DNA from 3 places in the Pantoea sp. C1E2 genome. Region 2 is predicted to be linked to each of the others. Evidence: predicted binding sites of a transcription regulator. Region 2 holds the regulator's gene; each other region holds the start of a gene.
The links. The regulator LexA, encoded in region 2, represses DNA repair genes until DNA is damaged. The targets are predictions, from matches to a motif close to TNCTGTATGTACATACAGNA.
Positions count from the first base shown of each region.

Region 1: the regulator LexA is predicted to act here: its motif matches at 3,624-3,643, upstream of ACXI0A_RS08415 (DNA translocase FtsK 4TM domain-containing protein).
Region 3: the regulator LexA is predicted to act here: its motif matches at 2,257-2,276, upstream of umuD (translesion error-prone DNA polymerase V autoproteolytic subunit).

Region 1 covers NZ_JBSZHT010000002.1:1,739,359-1,745,137, reverse strand. Annotated here, with positions in the region: gene ACXI0A_RS08415 (DNA translocase FtsK 4TM domain-containing protein) at 92-3,562, opposite strand; gene lrp (leucine-responsive transcriptional regulator Lrp) at 3,682-4,176, opposite strand; gene ACXI0A_RS08405 (hypothetical protein) at 4,443-4,664, opposite strand; gene trxB (thioredoxin-disulfide reductase) at 4,697-5,662, shown strand.
Region 2 covers NZ_JBSZHT010000002.1:617,745-623,523, reverse strand. Annotated here, with positions in the region: gene ACXI0A_RS03090 (CsbD family protein) at 1-135, opposite strand, end outside; gene dinF (MATE family efflux transporter DinF) at 299-1,621, opposite strand; gene lexA (transcriptional repressor LexA) at 1,748-2,362, opposite strand; gene ACXI0A_RS03075 (diacylglycerol kinase) at 2,468-2,836, opposite strand; gene plsB (glycerol-3-phosphate 1-O-acyltransferase PlsB) at 2,963-5,386, shown strand; gene ubiA (4-hydroxybenzoate octaprenyltransferase) at 5,448-5,779, opposite strand, start outside.
Region 3 covers NZ_JBSZHT010000001.1:15,607-21,385, forward strand. Annotated here, with positions in the region: gene ACXI0A_RS00060 (arsenic transporter) at 1-416, shown strand, start outside; gene arsC (glutaredoxin-dependent arsenate reductase) at 466-894, shown strand; gene arsH (arsenical resistance protein ArsH) at 953-1,675, opposite strand; gene ACXI0A_RS00075 (ArsR/SmtB family transcription factor) at 1,672-2,007, opposite strand; gene umuD (translesion error-prone DNA polymerase V autoproteolytic subunit) at 2,356-2,805, shown strand; gene umuC (translesion error-prone DNA polymerase V subunit UmuC) at 2,814-4,088, shown strand; partial or broken gene umuC (translesion error-prone DNA polymerase V subunit UmuC) at 4,105-5,174, shown strand.

The DNA.
Region 1 (5,779 bases), 1.1 Mb from region 2:
CCGAAAGCTCCCAAAGATATGGGGATCGTTCTGCAGATAAACAACGGGCCAGTGTTAACTGGCCCAGAAGTAAGTCATGGCGTGCGCTAAATTACATCTCGTGTGGCGGCGGCGATAGCACTTCGCGGTTACCGTTGTGGCCCGGTTCAGAAACAATACCCTGCGCTTCCATCTGTTCAATGATGCGCGCGGCTCGGTTGTAACCAATACGGAACTGACGCTGCACACCGGAGATTGAAGCGCGGCGTTTCTCCACCACAAATGAGACTGCCTGATCGAACAGCGGATCAAGCTCTTCATCACCGTCGAGACCACCCGCTGCGCTCTCGCTCTCTTCACCGGCAGTAATACTTTCGATGTATTGCGGACGTCCACGCGCTTTCCAGTCCTGCACCACCGCGTGCACTTCCTGATCGCGCACGAAGGCACCGTGGACACGCACTGGCATTGAGGAGTTAGGCGGCATGTATAGCATGTCACCCATGCCTAGCAGCGATTCCGCGCCACCCTGGTCGAGAATAGTACGTGAGTCAATTTTACTGGAAACCGTAAAGGCGATACGCGTAGGGATGTTGGCTTTGATCAAGCCGGTAATCACATCCACCGACGGACGCTGCGTCGCCAGCACCAGGTGAATACCCGCTGCACGCGCTTTCTGCGCCAGGCGAGCAATCAACTCTTCGACTTTCTTACCTACCGCCATCATCAGGTCGGCGAACTCATCCACCAACACCACGATATACGGCAGTTTTTCCAGCACAGGCGGCGTGGTATCCATGCTGTCACCCGGCTTCCAGAATGGGTCTGGAATTGGGCGCCCCATGGCAGCTGCCTGCTCAATTTTCTCGTTGTAACCGGCAAGGTTACGCACGCCTAGCGCAGACATCAGCTTGTAGCGACGCTCCATCTCACCGACACTCCAGCGCAGCGCATTCGCCGCATCTTTCATATCGGTGACCACTTCAGTCAGCAAATGCGGAATGCCTTCGTAGACGGACAGCTCCAGCATTTTCGGGTCGATCATGATAAAGCGCACTTCTTCCGGCGTGGCTTTATACAGCATGCTGATGATCATGGTGTTCACACCGACCGACTTACCGGAACCGGTGGTACCGGCAACCAGCAGGTGCGGCATCTTCGCCAGATCGGCTACCACCGGTTGACCCGAAATATCTTTACCCAGCACCACCGCCAGCGGTGACGGGTTATCGCGGAACTTGTCGCAGTCCAGCACTTCACGCAGATACACGGTTTGGCGATGTTTGTTCGGTAATTCCAGCCCGACATACGGCTTGCCTGGAATCACTTCCACCACACGAACCGCAACGGCTGAAAGCGAACGAGCCAAATCGCGCGACAGGTTAGAGATACGGGCGGCTTTCACGCCAGGCGCAAGATCAAGCTCAAAGCGGGTAATCACCGGGCCAGGCGAGATGCCCACCACCTCGGCTTTCACACGATAATCGGCCAGACGCGCTTCCACCAGACGTGCCGTTTGCTCAAGCGCGAACATATCCACCGGCTCTTCTTCCGAAGGCGGCGAGGTCAGCAGATCGAGTGTCGGCAGCGGCGTGGAAGGCCTCTCCAGCGGACGTTCATGGCGCACCAGGAACGGATGGAACAGGCTGTCTTGCGCAGGAGCAACCGGTTGAGGCGCTTCTGCTGGCGCAGAATAACTCTCTGACTCGGATGATGACCACGGGCTGTTGTGTTCATTCAGCGAAGGCATGGCTTCCGGCTGAGGTGCAGCAGGCTGTTGCCATTGCGCAGGCGCTTCAGGCTGCGGTGTGGCTGGTTGCTGCCACTGTGCAGGTGCTTGAGGCTGTGGTGCAGCAGGTTGTTGCCACTGCGCAGGAGCTTCCGGCTCAGGCGTCGCAGCAATGGTAAACAACGGCTCGCTGGGGCTGTCATCGACCAGGTCTTTCATTGGCGAAAAATCAAAGGCCGATGAGGTATCCAGGTTAAATGCCGGGCCTTCATTGGCTTCAGGTTGCTGATAGCGCTGTTGCTGCTGAGCCGCAAACTGATTGGCCAACTGAGCCTGATGCAGATCCTCTTCATCATCTTCGACTTGATGCTGTCCGGTCTCTGCATAGCGCTGCTGTTGCTGGGACGCAAACGCTTCGCGCAGTTGGGCTTCCTGCAACGCAGTATCCTCTTCATGATCCTGTAGAGGTTCATGATAGGTCGCCGTCATTTCAGGCAGTTGCTGTTCGGCTTCTTCTCGCGCTTTGTCTTCCGCCATACGCTGTGACGGCAACTTAATGCCGTAAGAAGCCAGCTCACGACGGGTAGGCAGTTTAACTTTGTTCGGACGCGGTAATTCAGGGCCAATACCCTGCTTCACCTGAGGATTATAATCGCGCTCAGGCACCACATCGAATGCCGGCATATAAGCTGAAGCCGTTTTCGCTGCTGCTGCACCCAACGCTGCGGCTGCCGCTGTGTTCAGAGAAGCGGATGATTGAGCGGCGTCCTGCCAGTTCCCCATGCGCGGCCCTTCATCATCATCCACCGGTGAGAACGTTGAAGGCGCAGGTTCGCTCGGGACTTCAAAGCGATAGAGCGGCGGCGCGGGTTGGATAACCGGTTCAGGCGCAGATGGCGGTGCTGCAACAGGCTGTGCTAGCGCAGCCTCATCAGCGCTGTGATGCATAGGAGCCGGCTCGGCTGCTGCGTTGACCACCGGGGGCTGCACAACGGGAGCCTGGTGTGCAGCTTCAGCGGTCACCGCAATGGCCGCTGCAGTTGCTGCACTGGCTTTGGCTAACAGAGGATCATCCGGCAACTGTTCGGCGATAGGCTCGGCCACTTTACGCGGTTTAGCCAGCAGAACGTCATCATCTTCCTCATGCGATTGCGCAGCACGAAGCGGAAGCGCAGCCTGTTCTGCATGCTCTTCCTCTTCTTCGTACTCATCTTCTTCCTGCCAGGGTTCGTCATGACGTGAGCGGTTGCTGGCAAAGGTCAGCACGCCCATCACCACGCTACCGATTTTTTCGGCGATGGTTAGCCACGACCACCCGGTATACAAGGTAATACCTGCCGCCCAGACACAGATCAGCGTCAAAGTACCGCCTGCAGAACTGAACCAGGGTGCCATAGCATTGCTGACGAGGCTGCCAATCACACCGCCCGAAGCAAAGTACCAGATGTCATCGACGTTCAGCGCGGCTAAACCGCAAGTGGTCACCACCAGCGCCAGCACGCCAATCAGGCGCAAGCCCACCGCAAAGTAATCGATGTAATCCTGGCGATCGCGCTGACGGAATGTAATCCAGCACAAGCCAATGATCACCGGAGGAATGGCATACGCCATCACGCCGAAAATGAATAAGAGGGTATCCGCCAGCCATGCGCCAACACTGCCGCCCAAATTATGGATCGGTTCATGCCAGGCGGTCTGCGACCAGCTTGGATCGGAAGGATTGAAGCTAACCAGCGACACCATCAAATAGATGGCGAACAGGGCCACAAGGATGAGCAACGCTTCCAGCAGCCTGCGTCCACTGCTCAGCGGTTGTAACGAAACGTCTTTATCTTCTGTATATTCCTGGCTCAAGAGAACTCTCCAGGTGCCTGTAAATTAAGAAGGCAACAGCGCCGGGCAAGCCCGACGCTGTTCCTGTATGAATTCACAGGAGTGTACCGAATTCCTGCAAGTTATGCACCTGCCCTGCATCAACGGGTTTTGATCACCAGACGATTGCTCTGTTTGACCTCTTCCATTACCACGTATGTACGAGTGTCGTTTACACCCGGCAGGCGCAGCAAGGTTTCACCCAAAAGCTTACGATAGGCGGACATGTCCGGCACGCGAGTTTTCAACAGGTAGTCAAAGTCACCGGAAACGAGGTGACACTCTTGAGTTTCCTCAAGTTTTTGCACAGCGGCGTTAAATTGCTCAAACACATCTGGCGCACCACGATTCAGAGTAATCTCAACGAATACCAGCAGTGAAGCATCCAGATAATGTGGATTCAGCTGTGCGGTGTAACCCAGAATGAAGCCCTGACGCTCCAGGCGACGCACACGCTCAAGACACGGCGTAGGTGATAAGCCAACACGTTTTGAAAGCTCAACATTGGAAATACGACCGTCTTTCTGCAATTCATTCAGAATGTTTCTGTCGATACGATCCAGGTCTTTACCGGGGCGTTTCTTATTGTCTACCATTATTATTGTCTCTCTTAATTCCTTCCCTTTACCTGCCACACCCTGAAAACGCTCATTGTTCAGGGCCTTACTGAAGTGAAGACGATAAGTCTGTGCAGTAACGCATCCATCCGTATGAAGCATGTTGTCTGTCCACATCATGCGTCATTACCAATGTCAGACTGAGTTTATCCGGCAAAAATGTGCAAAACAGAAATGAAATTCTGTTTTGAACCGCTAAATATTCTCCGCTTCTGGTAATGTTTTCGCAAAACAGCAGGCGATTGTCAAAGTAAAACATCCAAATTCAGTACAAGATGCCAGATAGAGTTCTGGGTTGCTGTTTTTAAATGAGAATTTTTATGCTGCTGCACCAGAATTTGCCGAGCATTGCCCCCTTTTGGCGCAATCGGCGTGCAAATTTCACACTCATCGACTACGCCGCTTGCAGCGATTGTTATCAAAATTGCTGAAACCTTTTTTTGCTGCGCTAATTTCCCTACAATCAAAAACTATGTTGTCGAAAAAAACTGAGGAACGCATGAGTACGGCCAAACACAGTAAGCTGCTCATTTTAGGCTCCGGCCCTGCCGGATATACCGCGGCAGTCTATGCCGCCCGCGCTAACCTGAATCCGGTATTGATTACCGGGCTAGAAAAAGGCGGTCAGCTCACTACCACAACTGAAGTTGAGAACTGGCCAGGCGATCCGAACGATCTGACCGGACCCGCGTTGATGGAACGTATGCAAGAGCATGCAGAAAAATTCAACACCGAAATTATTTTCGACCATATTCATAAGGTTGATTTGCAAAATCGCCCCTTCCGTTTAACGGGTGACAGTGGTGAATACACCGCTGACGCACTGATTATTGCAACCGGCGCTTCCGCACGTTATCTCGGCCTGCCTTCTGAGGAAGCATTCAAGGGCAAAGGCGTTTCCGCCTGTGCGACCTGTGACGGTTTCTTCTATCGTAATCAGGAAGTCGCGGTCATCGGTGGCGGTAATACTGCGGTGGAAGAAGCACTTTACCTGGCAAATATCGCAGCGAAAGTGCACTTGATTCACCGTCGCGATAGCTTCCGTGCTGAAAAAATCCTGATCGATCGGCTGATGGAAAAAGTGCGCAACGGCAATATCGTGCTGCACACTGACCGCACGCTGGAAGAAGTGGTCGGCGATCAGATGGGCGTGACCGGCGTAAAACTGCTGTCAACAAAGGGTGAAGAGCCTGAATTGCTTGAAGTCGCAGGTCTATTCGTCGCTATCGGCCACAGCCCGAACACTGCAATTTTCGATGGCCAGTTGGCGCTGGAAAACGGCTATATCAAAGTCCAGTCCGGCCTGCAGGGCAATGCGACGCAAACCAGCATTGCTGGCGTCTTTGCGGCAGGTGATGTGATGGACCATATTTATCGCCAGGCGATCACCTCTGCCGGTACCGGCTGTATGGCGGCGCTGGATGCAGAACGCTACCTGGATGGGCTTGTTAAAACCGATCTGTAACTTGTTAATAAGCTGATCATAATTGCTAAGAGGCGACCTGTTTTGGTCGCCTTTTTTATTGCCTGCATGCTAAAGTTCATGCGCTTAATATTTCCGGACACTTTATCCGGTTTTGCC
Region 2 (5,779 bases):
TTCCTGAATTTTACCAACAAGCTGATCGCGTTTACCTTCGATGACAGTCATATCATCATCCGTCAGCTTGCCCCACTTCTCTTTCATTTTCCCTTTGAACTGCTTCCAGTTACCGCTCGCTTCGTCTTTGTTCATAATAATCCTCCACATCATCCTGAGTGAGATGTGATGATCCCCTAAGAAATAGGGTAATCACCCACACAACGCGCTACTCAATTGCGCCGTTTGAGATAATTATAGTAGCCAGTTGGGATTGCGCAAAAAATACAGATTAATCTGTAGGTTACGCTTCGCTTATTTAAGCACCAAACCAGGTGTCATGCCGCCAGTGACGGCGCCACACCCACCATAGCGTCACGCCCCGCAGAGTGAGGAATACCGCTACCGCCAGCCATAAACCGTGATTACCGAGCCAGGGGAGTGTCAGCAGCGCCAGTCCATAACCTATAGCGGCTATCACCATGCTGTTACGCATTTCACGCCCGCGCGTGGCGCCGATAAACATACCATCCAGCAGATAGCACCAGACTCCGACCAACGGCAGAATCACTTGCCATGCCAGATAGCGATCGGCCATCTCACGCAGTGATTCAAGCGAGGTGAGCAACGCCACAATTTGGGGGCCGGTTAGCGCATAGATCGCTGCAAACGCCAGGGCAACGATACCGGCCTGCCGACAGGCGGCATGCCAAATCAATAACAAGCGACTGCGATCTCTCGCTCCCACAGCTTCGCCCGAGCAGGCCTCTACGGCATAGGCAAAACCATCCAACGCGTAGGCCGTGAAAGTGAGGAACATCAGCAATACCGCATTTACAGCGACAATATCAGGCCCCAAACGAGCCCCAAGCAGGGTGAGGGACGCGAAGCAGATTTGCACCATCAGCGAGCGCAACATGATGTCGCGATTGAGGCGAAACAGCCGTGCTGCATCACCACGCCAGCTCTGTTTTAGCAGACTGAAAGAGATACCGCGCAGCTTGAGCACGCGCACCACCATCCACAACCCCACGCCCAGCGTGACATATTCCGCCACAGCAGTCGCTGCCGCTGCACCCGCAACGCCCCAGTGCAGCTTAAGTACAAACAGGAGGTCGAGCAGGATATTCACCAGATTGCCGACAATCAGCAGTACCATTGGTGCACGCGCATACTGCACGCCGAGCAACCAGCCTAATATCACCAGATTGGCTAACGTTGCCGGTGCGCTAAGCCAGCGGATGTTGATAAAGATTTGTGCCTGATGCTGCACCTCTGGGCTGCCGCCCATTAACGAGGCCGCGACAAAACTAAAGGGGGTACGTAGCAATACAAACAGCACGCCCGCCACCAGGGCTATTAACAGCGGTTGCGTCAACGCACGCGCCAGTGCGGTTTTATCGTTCGCACCAAATGCCTGTGCGGTCAAACCGGTGGTGCTCATACGCAGAAACAGCAGCAACATAAAGATGAAACTGGTCGCTGTCGCACCCACCGCCACGCCGCCGAGATAAATGGGACTATCGAGATGACCAATCACTGCCGTATCGACGACACCGAGTAGCGGAACGGTAATATTGGAGAGGATCATCGGCAGCGCCAGCCGCCACAATGCTTTATCTGAAGAGGAAAACAGCCGCATTCGCCCGTTCCATTGTTGCGCTGGTCAATTGGACCATTAACCGGCAATCAGCCTGAAGAGGAAAATCAATGTATCAGACTGCGGTCAGCACAGCGACCAACCGCAGCGGGGGAATTCAACGAGAGGTTAGAGCCATTCGCCGTTACGCACGATGCCCACAGCCAGACCTTCAACGGTCAGCGCTTGCTCACGGGTATCGACCACAATCGGCTGAAAATCGGTGTTTTCAGGCAGCAGATGCACAATGGCACCCTGCTTTTTCCAGCGCTTGACGGTGACTTCGTCATCAATGCGCGCCACCACAACCTGGCCATTACGGACTTCCTGCGTTTTATGCACAGCGAGTAAGTCGCCATCCATAATCCCGATGTCTTTCATCGACATACCACTGACGCGCAGCAGAAAATCGGCAGTAGGCTTGAACAGATTGGCATCAACCTGATAGTGCGCTTCGATGTGTTCCTGAGCTAGCAACGGTTCACCGGCAGCCACGCGGCCGATCAGCGGCAGCCCTTCGGAGACTTCTTCTTCCATCAGCAGGCGGATACCACGTGATGCACCTGAGACAATCTCAATGACGCCTTTACGCGCCAATGCTTTCAGGTGTTCTTCCGCCGCATTGGGCGAGCGAAAACCCAGTTGCGCAGCAATTTCCGCACGCGTTGGCGGCATGCCGGTCTGGTTAATATGGTCGCGAATCAGATCATAGACCTGCTGCTGCCTTGCTGTTAACGCTTTCATCCCGCCCCCTGGTTGTTTATACAGTCGCTGTGAGTATATACAGGTATTGGCGAAATGAAAACCAAAACAGAGGGAAAAATCAGCGGTTTGAAGATTCTGGAATACCTATCGCAAATGCGACCAGAGCAGCGCGATCCAGACAAACAGAGCCAGTAATATAGCCAGCAATACCGCCGCTGAGCCCATATCTTTTGCTCGTCCCGCTAAGGGATGGCGCTCTTGCCCAATGCGATCGACTACCGCTTCAATGGCGCTATTCAGGATTTCAACGATGATCACCAACACCACGGAGCCAATCATCAGCACTCGGGAAATCACATCGACATCCAGCCAGCAGGCCACCACAATGGCCACCAGTGCAGCAATGGCTTCCTGGCGAAATGCGGCTTCATGTTGCCAGGCGGCACGCAGGCCCTGCCAGGAATAACCGGCTGCATTCACTATTCTTTGAATACCGGTGACGTTATTTGCCATGCTGTGGAACCCTTGAGGTGATTTGGCGTCAATGAGTGGGCTGTATGAGATGGTGCAGCCACAGATCTTCGATTTACTTTCTGGTATGCTTGCCGCGCTTTGCTAACAAGAGGCTTTAAGTTGTCTATGTCAGGTTGGCGTAAACTTTATTACAAACTATTGAATTTACCACTCTCTTTTTTAGTAAAGAGTAAGGTCATTCCGACCGATCCTGTCTCTGAACATGGGATCGATCCGACTCGTCCAGTGATGTATGTTTTGCCTTACGATTCAAAGGCTGACCTGCTCACATTACGGGCGCAGTGTCTCAACCATGATCTGCCCGATCCGCTGGCCCCGCTGGAGATCGATGGCACTCTGCTGCCACGTCATGTGTTTATTCACGATGGCCCGCGCGTATTCCCCTATTTCGTAGCAAATCCTGAGTCCGTGAAGCTATTCCACGACTATCTCGATCTGCACCGCAGTAATCCTGATCTCGACGTACAAATGTTACCGGTTGCGGTGATGTTTGGTCGTGCGCCAGGACGCGAAATTCAGGGTGAAGACACGCCGCATCTGCGCATCCTTAATGGCATAGAGAAATTCTTCGCCATTCTGTGGCACGGACGTGACAGCTTTGTGCGCTTCTCGCCGACCGTTTCCCTGCGCCAGATGGCCACGGAGCACGGTACCGATAAGTCGATTGCCCAAAAGCTGGCACGCGTGGCACGCATTCATTTTGCGCGTCAGCGCCTGGCTGCTGTAGGCCCACGTCTGCCTGCGCGTCAGGATCTGTTCAACAAGCTGCTGCAATCCAAAGCGATTGAAAAAGCGGTTGAAGATGAAGCGCGCAGCAAAAAAATCTCGCACGAGAAGGCCCAGCAGAACGCCGTTGAGATGATGGAAGAAGTCGCGGCTAACTTCTCGTATGAAGCCATCCGCGTGACCGACCGCGTCATGGGCTGGCTGTGGAGCCGTCTCTATCAGGGCATCAACGTCAATGGTGGCGAGCGCGTGCGTCAGCTGGCGCAAGATGGCCACGAGATTGTGTATGTGCCCTGCCATCGCAGTCACATGGACTATTTGCTGCTCTCTTACGTGCTCTACCATCAGGGTTTGGTTCCGCCTCATATCGCAGCGGGCATTAACCTGAACTTCTGGCCAGCGGGTCCGATTTTCCGTCGCCTGGGCGCTTTCTTTATCCGTCGTACCTTCAAGGGCAATAAGCTCTATTCCACGGTATTCCGCGAATATCTGGGCGAGCTGTTCAGCCGCGGTTATTCGGTAGAGTACTTTGTTGAAGGTGGACGCTCGCGTACGGGCCGACTGCTGGATCCTAAAACCGGCACGCTGTCGATGACGTTGCAAGCCATGCTGCGTGGCGGTAGTCGCCCGATTACCTTCGTTCCGATCTACATCGGTTATGAACACGTCATGGAAGTGGGGACTTACGCCAAAGAGCTACGTGGCGCGGCCAAAGAGAAAGAAAGCTTCCTGCAGATGGTTCGCGGGCTGCGCAAACTGCGCAATCTTGGTCAGGGCTACGTCAACTTCGGCGAACCCTTGCCGCTGATGAACTACCTGAACAAAAACGTGCCGGAATGGCGTGATGCGATCGATCCGATTGAGCCACTGCGTCCGGCATGGATGACGCCGACGGTGAATGACATCGCGGCACGTCTAATGGTGCGTATCAACGAAGCCGGTGCCGCCAATGCCATGAACCTGTGCGTCACCGCGTTGCTGGCTTCACGTCAGCGCTCTTTGACGCGTGAACAGTTGATTGAGCAACTGGAATGCTATACCCAGCTGCTGCGTAACGTGCCTTATTCGCCAGAAGCGACCGTGCCGGATATGACTGCCGAAGCGCTGCTTGATCACGCCATGGGCATGAATAAGTTCGAGACGGAAAAAGACAGTATTGGCGACATCATCATTCTGCCGCGCGAGCAGGCAGTCCTGATGACCTATTATCGCAACAACATTCACCACATGCTGGTCATGCCATCGCTGATTGCCGCTATCGTGCAGCAGCATCGTGAGATCAGTGAGGCGGAGTTACTGCGTCAGGTGAGCCTGGTGTATCCGATGCTGAAGAGTGAGCTTTTCCTGCGTTGGGATAACTCAGAACTGCCAGGCGTGCTGAATGCACTCTGTGCTGAGATGGCGCGACAGGGTTTGATCACCGCGCAGGATGGTCAATTACGCATGAATCCTGTGCGTCATCGCTCGCTGCAACTGCTGGCTGCCGGTATCCGTGAAACGCTACAGCGTTTTGCTATCACCTTTGCGATTCTGAGTGCCAAGCCGACGATCAACCGCGGCACGCTGGAGAAGGAAAGCCGTACGCTGGCGCAACGTCTGTCGGTGTTGCACGGCATTAACGCGCCGGAATTCTTTGATAAAGCGGTGTTTACCACGCTGGTACTGTCGTTGCGTGATGAAGGCTACATCAGTGATTCGGGCGATGCCGATGCGGAACGCACTCACATTATGTGGCAGATGCTGGCAGAGCTGGTGACCAGTGATGTACGTCTGACCATTGAAAGTGCAGTAGCTCACGAATAACGTCTGGCCTGAAAAACAGAAAGGCGACCATCAGGTCGCCTTTTTTTATGGCATCAACGATTCAGAACAGGTCTATAAACGGCTGAGTATTGAGTAGTACGCCGATAAACAGCACCAGACCAACATAGTTATTATTCAGAAAGGCCTGGAAGCAAGGATCGCGTTCACGTTGAGCAATCAGCTTTTGCTGATACACAAAGAAACCACCCGCCACCAGCAGTGACCAGTAAAATGCACCGTTCAGATTCAACATCAATCCGACCAGCGCCATCAGCCCTAGCGTAGCCAGCTGCAGCAGACCAATGATCAACTTATCGAAACGACCAAACAGAATCGCCGTGGATTTCACGCCAATCCTGAGGTCATCATCACGATCCACCATCGCATATTGCG
Region 3 (5,779 bases), on a different contig from region 2:
ACCTGGTGGTATACGGACTACGCAATGCCGGGCTAACTGATTACCTTTCTGCCGCCCTGAACCGGTTTGCAGAGCATGGTGTCTGGGGCGCAACGCTCGGCACCGGCTTTCTGACGGCGGCGCTTTCATCAGTCATGAACAACATGCCTACCGTGCTGGTTGGTGCGCTTTCGATTGACGGCAGCACCGCACAGGGCGTGGTGAAGGAAGCGATGATTTACGCCAACATCATCGGCTGCGACCTCGGCCCGAAGATCACCCCCATCGGCAGCCTCGCTACCCTGCTGTGGCTGCACGTACTGGCGCAAAAAAACATTACTGTCAGCTGGAGCTACTACTTCCGCGTGGGCATCGTGATGACCCTGCCGGTACTTTTTGTGACGCTGACCGCGCTGGCCCTGCGCCTGTCTGTTTAACCTTAACCCCGGAGCTGTGCCTGTGCAGCGCCTTTACGGAGTACCGCTTATGACTGACATCACCATTTATCACAACCCGGCGTGCGGGACGTCCCGCAACACCCTGGCGCTTATCCGCAACAGCGGCACCGAACCCAAGGTTATTCTGTATCTGGAAACACCGCCGTCACGCGACGAGCTGAAGAAGCTGATTGCGGACATGGGCATCAGCTTACGCGCCCTGCTGCGCAAGAATACCGAACCGTACGAGCAGCTCGGCCTTGCAGAAGACCGCTTCAGCGATAACGAACTGCTCGATGCCATGCTGGCTCATCCGATCCTTATTAATCGCCCGGTGGTGGTGACGCCGCTCGGAACGAAGCTCTGCCGTCCGTCCGAAGCGGTTCTCGACATTCTGCCAGATCCGCAGCAGGGAGCGTTTACCAAAGAGGATGGCGAAGTGGTCATTGATGAGCACGGTCACCGCGTCAGCCACTGATTTTTCACCAGGCTGCAGACATAACGAGTGTGAAAAAAGCCGGCATCTGCCGGCTTTTTTATATGCTGCGCTGGTTGACCCGCTCTGAGAGCTGAGCGGCACTCTCTTTCCTTTCACTGTAGCGGTCGGTCAGGCAGTTGCTTCGCCCGCGCGTCAGCAGGGTGAACTTCATCAGTTCCTCCATGACGTCCACGATGCGGTCGTAATACGAAGAAGGCTTCATGCGGCCGTCCTCATCAAACTCGGCCCAGGCTTTCGCCACGGATGACTGGTTCGGGATAGTGATCATGCGCATCCAGCGCCCGAGAATGCGCATCTGATTTACGGCGTTGAAGGACTGTGAGCCGCCGCTGACCTGCATCACTGCAAGGGTTTTTCCCTGTGACGGCCGGACCGCACCGGACGTCAGCGGTATCCAGTCAATCTGCGTCTTCATGATGCCGGTCATGGCACCGTGACGCTCCGGCGAGCACCAGACCATGCCTTCTGACCAGAGTACCAGCTCGCGGAGCTCTGCAACCTTCGGGTGCGTCTCCGGGGCGTCATCCGGCAGCGGCAGGCCGGACGGATTGAATATTTTAACTTCCGCGCCCATGGCCATCAGCAGCCGGGCGGCCTCCTCCGTGGCGAGACGGCTGTAAGAGCGCTCACGCAGCGAGCCGTAGAGCATCAGGATGCGGGGCGGGTGTGCCACCTCTGCTGCCTTCAGCTTTTCTTCCGTCAGCGGTGCATCCAGGAGCGTCGGATCGATATTGTTCAGGGCATCATTCACGTTATTCACAATGGAGTCTCTTTAAGGGTAATAGCGGTGAACAGGCTGCAGTCGCTGCCGCCGGCGCAGCACTCTTCAGTCAGAAAAGCCATCAGCTGCTCAAGCTGCGAATAACAGGGCCTGCAGAACAGGGTTCGGCTCTGACGTTCCTGACTTATGAGGCCAGCGGACATCAGCGCAGAAAGATGATGGCTGAGCGTGGAGGCAGGAATAGCCAGTCTTTTCTGGATGTCACCCACGGGCAGTCCTTCAGGCCCGGCTTTCACCAGTTCACGGTAAACTCCCAGTCGCGTCACGTGTCCCAGTTCCCTGAGAGCATTAGCAGCATTTTGTATGTCCATGCCATCACCAAATCTATATTTCCAGAATAATGGAAATATAATTTAAAGCTTACTGAATGGTCAAGCCTCTTATTGCCATAAAAGGGCTGCACTCAAAAGGAAAGCCTTTTATACCCTGTTGACCCGGCTGCAGTGGCAGCGCATATAAAAAGGCCATAGCTCAGAATTTCGGTAAAATTTCAGCGATCTGACAACAGCTTTAGCCATAACCGTTTCGCTTCCTCTTGCCAGAAATTTCAGGCTCAATAATACTGTTCATATAAACAGTATAATTTAAAGGAGGATTTTTATGCGCTTTACATTTTTTTTCTTAATCCGTACTCGGCAGCACGTCCGGGACGCCGCGTTATGAAAGCGGTCAGTTGCGCTCAGGGCCTGACGCTGTTATGGCCGCCGATTTTTACCCCAACGGTAAAGGTGCCGCTGTACGCAGATCCCTGCTCAGCTGGTTTTCCCTCCCCTGCTCAGGATTATGTAGAGAAAGAGCTGGACCTGAATGAGCTCTGTATTCGCAGACGGGCGTCCACATTCTTCGTACGGGCCAGTGGCAACAGCATGCAGGAGCTGGGGCTTTATGACGGTGATGTTATGGTGGTCGATCGCGCAGAGCCACCCACGCACGGCGACATCGTCATCGCCGAGGTTGGAGGTGAGTTCACAGTTAAGCGCCTGCAGCTGATCCCACGGGTGGCACTGCTGCCCATGAACCCTGCTTACGCCGCCATCTATCCGGAAGAGCTCCAGCTGCTCGGCGTTGTCACCTGGTTCTTTAACAGTACACGTGCACGTCGGAGATAATTATGCCCATGTTCGGACTGGCTGACGTCAATTCTTTCTATGCCAGCTGTGAGACGCTTTTCCGCCCGGACCTGCGTGGCAGGCCAGTAGTCGTACTTAGTAATAACGATGGCTGCGTTATTGCGCGCTCTGATGGCGCAAAAGCACTGGGCATAAAAATGGGTGCACCGTGGTTCCAGATAAAAACACAGCACTATCCGGAAAAGGTACACGTGTTCAGCTCAAACTATGCGCTTTATCACAGTCTCAGCCAGAGAGTAATGACCGCGCTTGAGGACATAACACCACGCGTCGAACAGTACAGCATCGATGAGATGTTTCTGGATCTTACCGGTATTAACGGCTGTGAGGACTTCGAAGCTTTTGGTCGTCGCCTGCGCGCGCATGTATTTACCACAACGGGTCTTACCGTCGGTGTCGGCATGGGGCCCACTAAAACGCTGGCAAAATCGGCCCAGTGGGCGAGTAAGGAGTGGAAGCAGTTTCGCGGCGTGCTGGCGCTGACGCCGGGTAATCCGAAACGTACCGAAACTCTGCTAGCTAACCAGCCCGTTGAGGAAATATGGGGTGTGGGACGGCGAATCGGTAAGCGACTCAGCCTGATGGGCATCGAAACCGCCCTGCAGCTGTCACGCGCGCGTCCAAAGTTCATTCGCGATAACTTTTCCGTGGTACTGGAACGCACCGTACGCGAGCTGAACGGTGAGTCATGTATTCCGCTGGAAGAACTGCCGCCGGCAAAACAGCAGATAGTCTGCAGTCGCAGCTTCGGGGAGCGCATTACAACAAAAACAGCCATGCAGCAGGCGCTGTGTCAGTACGCTGCACGCGCAGCGGAAAAGCTGCGAGGGGAACGTCAGTACTGCCGCAACATCGGCGTGTTTATCCGGACGTCGCCACACGCCAGCGGTGAGGTGTTTTACGGAAACAGCGCCGGAGAGAAGCTGACACTACCAACACAGGATACGCGGGACATCATTGAGTCTGCGATGCGGTCGCTCGATTGTATCTGGCTTGAGGGTCGCAGATACATGAAAGCAGGCATCATGCTTGATAACTTTACGCCGAACGGCGTAAGCCAGCTAAATCTGTTTGACGATAATCGGCCACGGGCTAACAGCGCACAGCTGATGAAGGTATTGGACGGCATTAACCAGTCAGGACTGGGAAATGTGTGGTTTGCCGGACAGGGGATTAGCATGGAATGGAAAATGAAGCGTGAAATGCTTAGCCCTGCCTGGACCACGCGCTGGTCAGACATTCCTAAAGCACGTGTGCTCTGAGACGGTTATTAATTAAGCTGTTGAATCTGTATTCCACATAAACCATTCAATGAGCACCAGAGTGATGTCATGTATTGAAGAAGTGGTCCCTCGTCTGGAAGTGTATTCAGTGGATGAAGGGTTCTGTGACTGCACCGGTATGGAGATGACAATGCCCTATGAAGATTTTGGCCACATGGTCCGGATGCACGTAAAATCTTGCACCGGATTGACAGTTAGCGTTGGGCTCGGTCCAACCAAAACCCTGGCAAAATCGGCCCAGTGGGCAAGTAAGGAATGGCCACAGTTTCGCGGCGTGCTGGCTTTAACGCCCAATAACCCCGGGCGCATAGAGGCGATGCTTTTCAGACAGCCGGTTGAAGAAGTCTGGGGTGTTGGCTCCAGGATTAGCAAGCGACTTAATCTTCTGGGTATCAAAACCGCGCTCGACCTCTCTCGTGCCTCCCCCACTTTCATCCGTAAAAACTTCAGCGTCGTGCTGGAGCGTACCGTACGGGAGCTCAACGGCGAAGCCTGCATTGAGATGGAGGATGCTCCTCCGCCAAAGCAGCAAATCGTTGTCAGCTGAGTTTCGGAGAACGTATTACAACCTATGATGCGATGCGCCAGGCCATTTGTACCTACGCCGAACGCGTTGGCGAAAAGCTGCGTGCTGATCGGCAGTTCTGCCATCACGTGTCGGTTTTTATCCGCACGTCACCCTTTGATACCGGTCAGCCAGGTTACGGCAGCACTGCGTATGTCAGGCTGCAGGTCGGCACGCAGGACACCCGTGACATTATTGAAGCCGCCGTAAAGTCGCTCGATACTATCTGGCGGCCCGGCTTCCGTTACGCAAAAGCCGGCATCATGCTTGATGAGCTGAGACCAAACGGCATTGCACAACTCAATCTGTTTGATGATGAAACGCCCCGTCCCGGCAGTGAGGCGCTGATGAATCTGATGGATAAAATGAACAGGTCAGGACGATACAACATTGGGTTTGCCGGAAAGGGGATCCAGCCAGAGTGGAGGATGAAGCGGGAGATGCTCAGTCATGCATGGACAACAAACTGGAAGCAGATCCCGGTGGCAAAAGTCTGTTAGGTAGCAAGCCTCCTGACGAATCGAGTAACCAATGTCACCGTGCTCTGTTAACTGGGACTGCAGTCCCAGTTGCTTTTCAAATGAAGTACAGCCTGAAAATATTCGTCCAGCAAGTTCGCCTGGGACCAGGGCAAACCTTAGGTGCCGGGACGATTCAGCATACATTCCTCCAGAATTGATGAACTGGAGAACGGCATCCGGATATGAGACCGGTGTTTATCTATCTGGGACCGCGCTCCCGGTTACCATACGAGTAAGAAAGCGCAGCGAATGTCAGCCGGTTAAGGATGCGTGTGGATACAAGCACTGTATTCATGAATGCGGCCTGCCCACTTGCTGGGACCGCGGTCCCAGCAAGCGGACCGTTGCATACAGCAGCCGCGTTCAGCAACAGCGCAGGCTCTGTCACCGGCTGACTGACGGCGTAACTATCTGTCGTGCGTTGTGTCGTAGGCCAATGGCAAAAGGTGATGGCTGTTCCTTTTTTGTAAATCGTTCCCCGCCCATGACCGGCATTCAGGCTAAATGGTATATCCCGATAATCCGCGAGAGGAAACTCGGACACAGTTGCCGGAGCGGGGAACAGCTGTATCTCAAACCCTCTG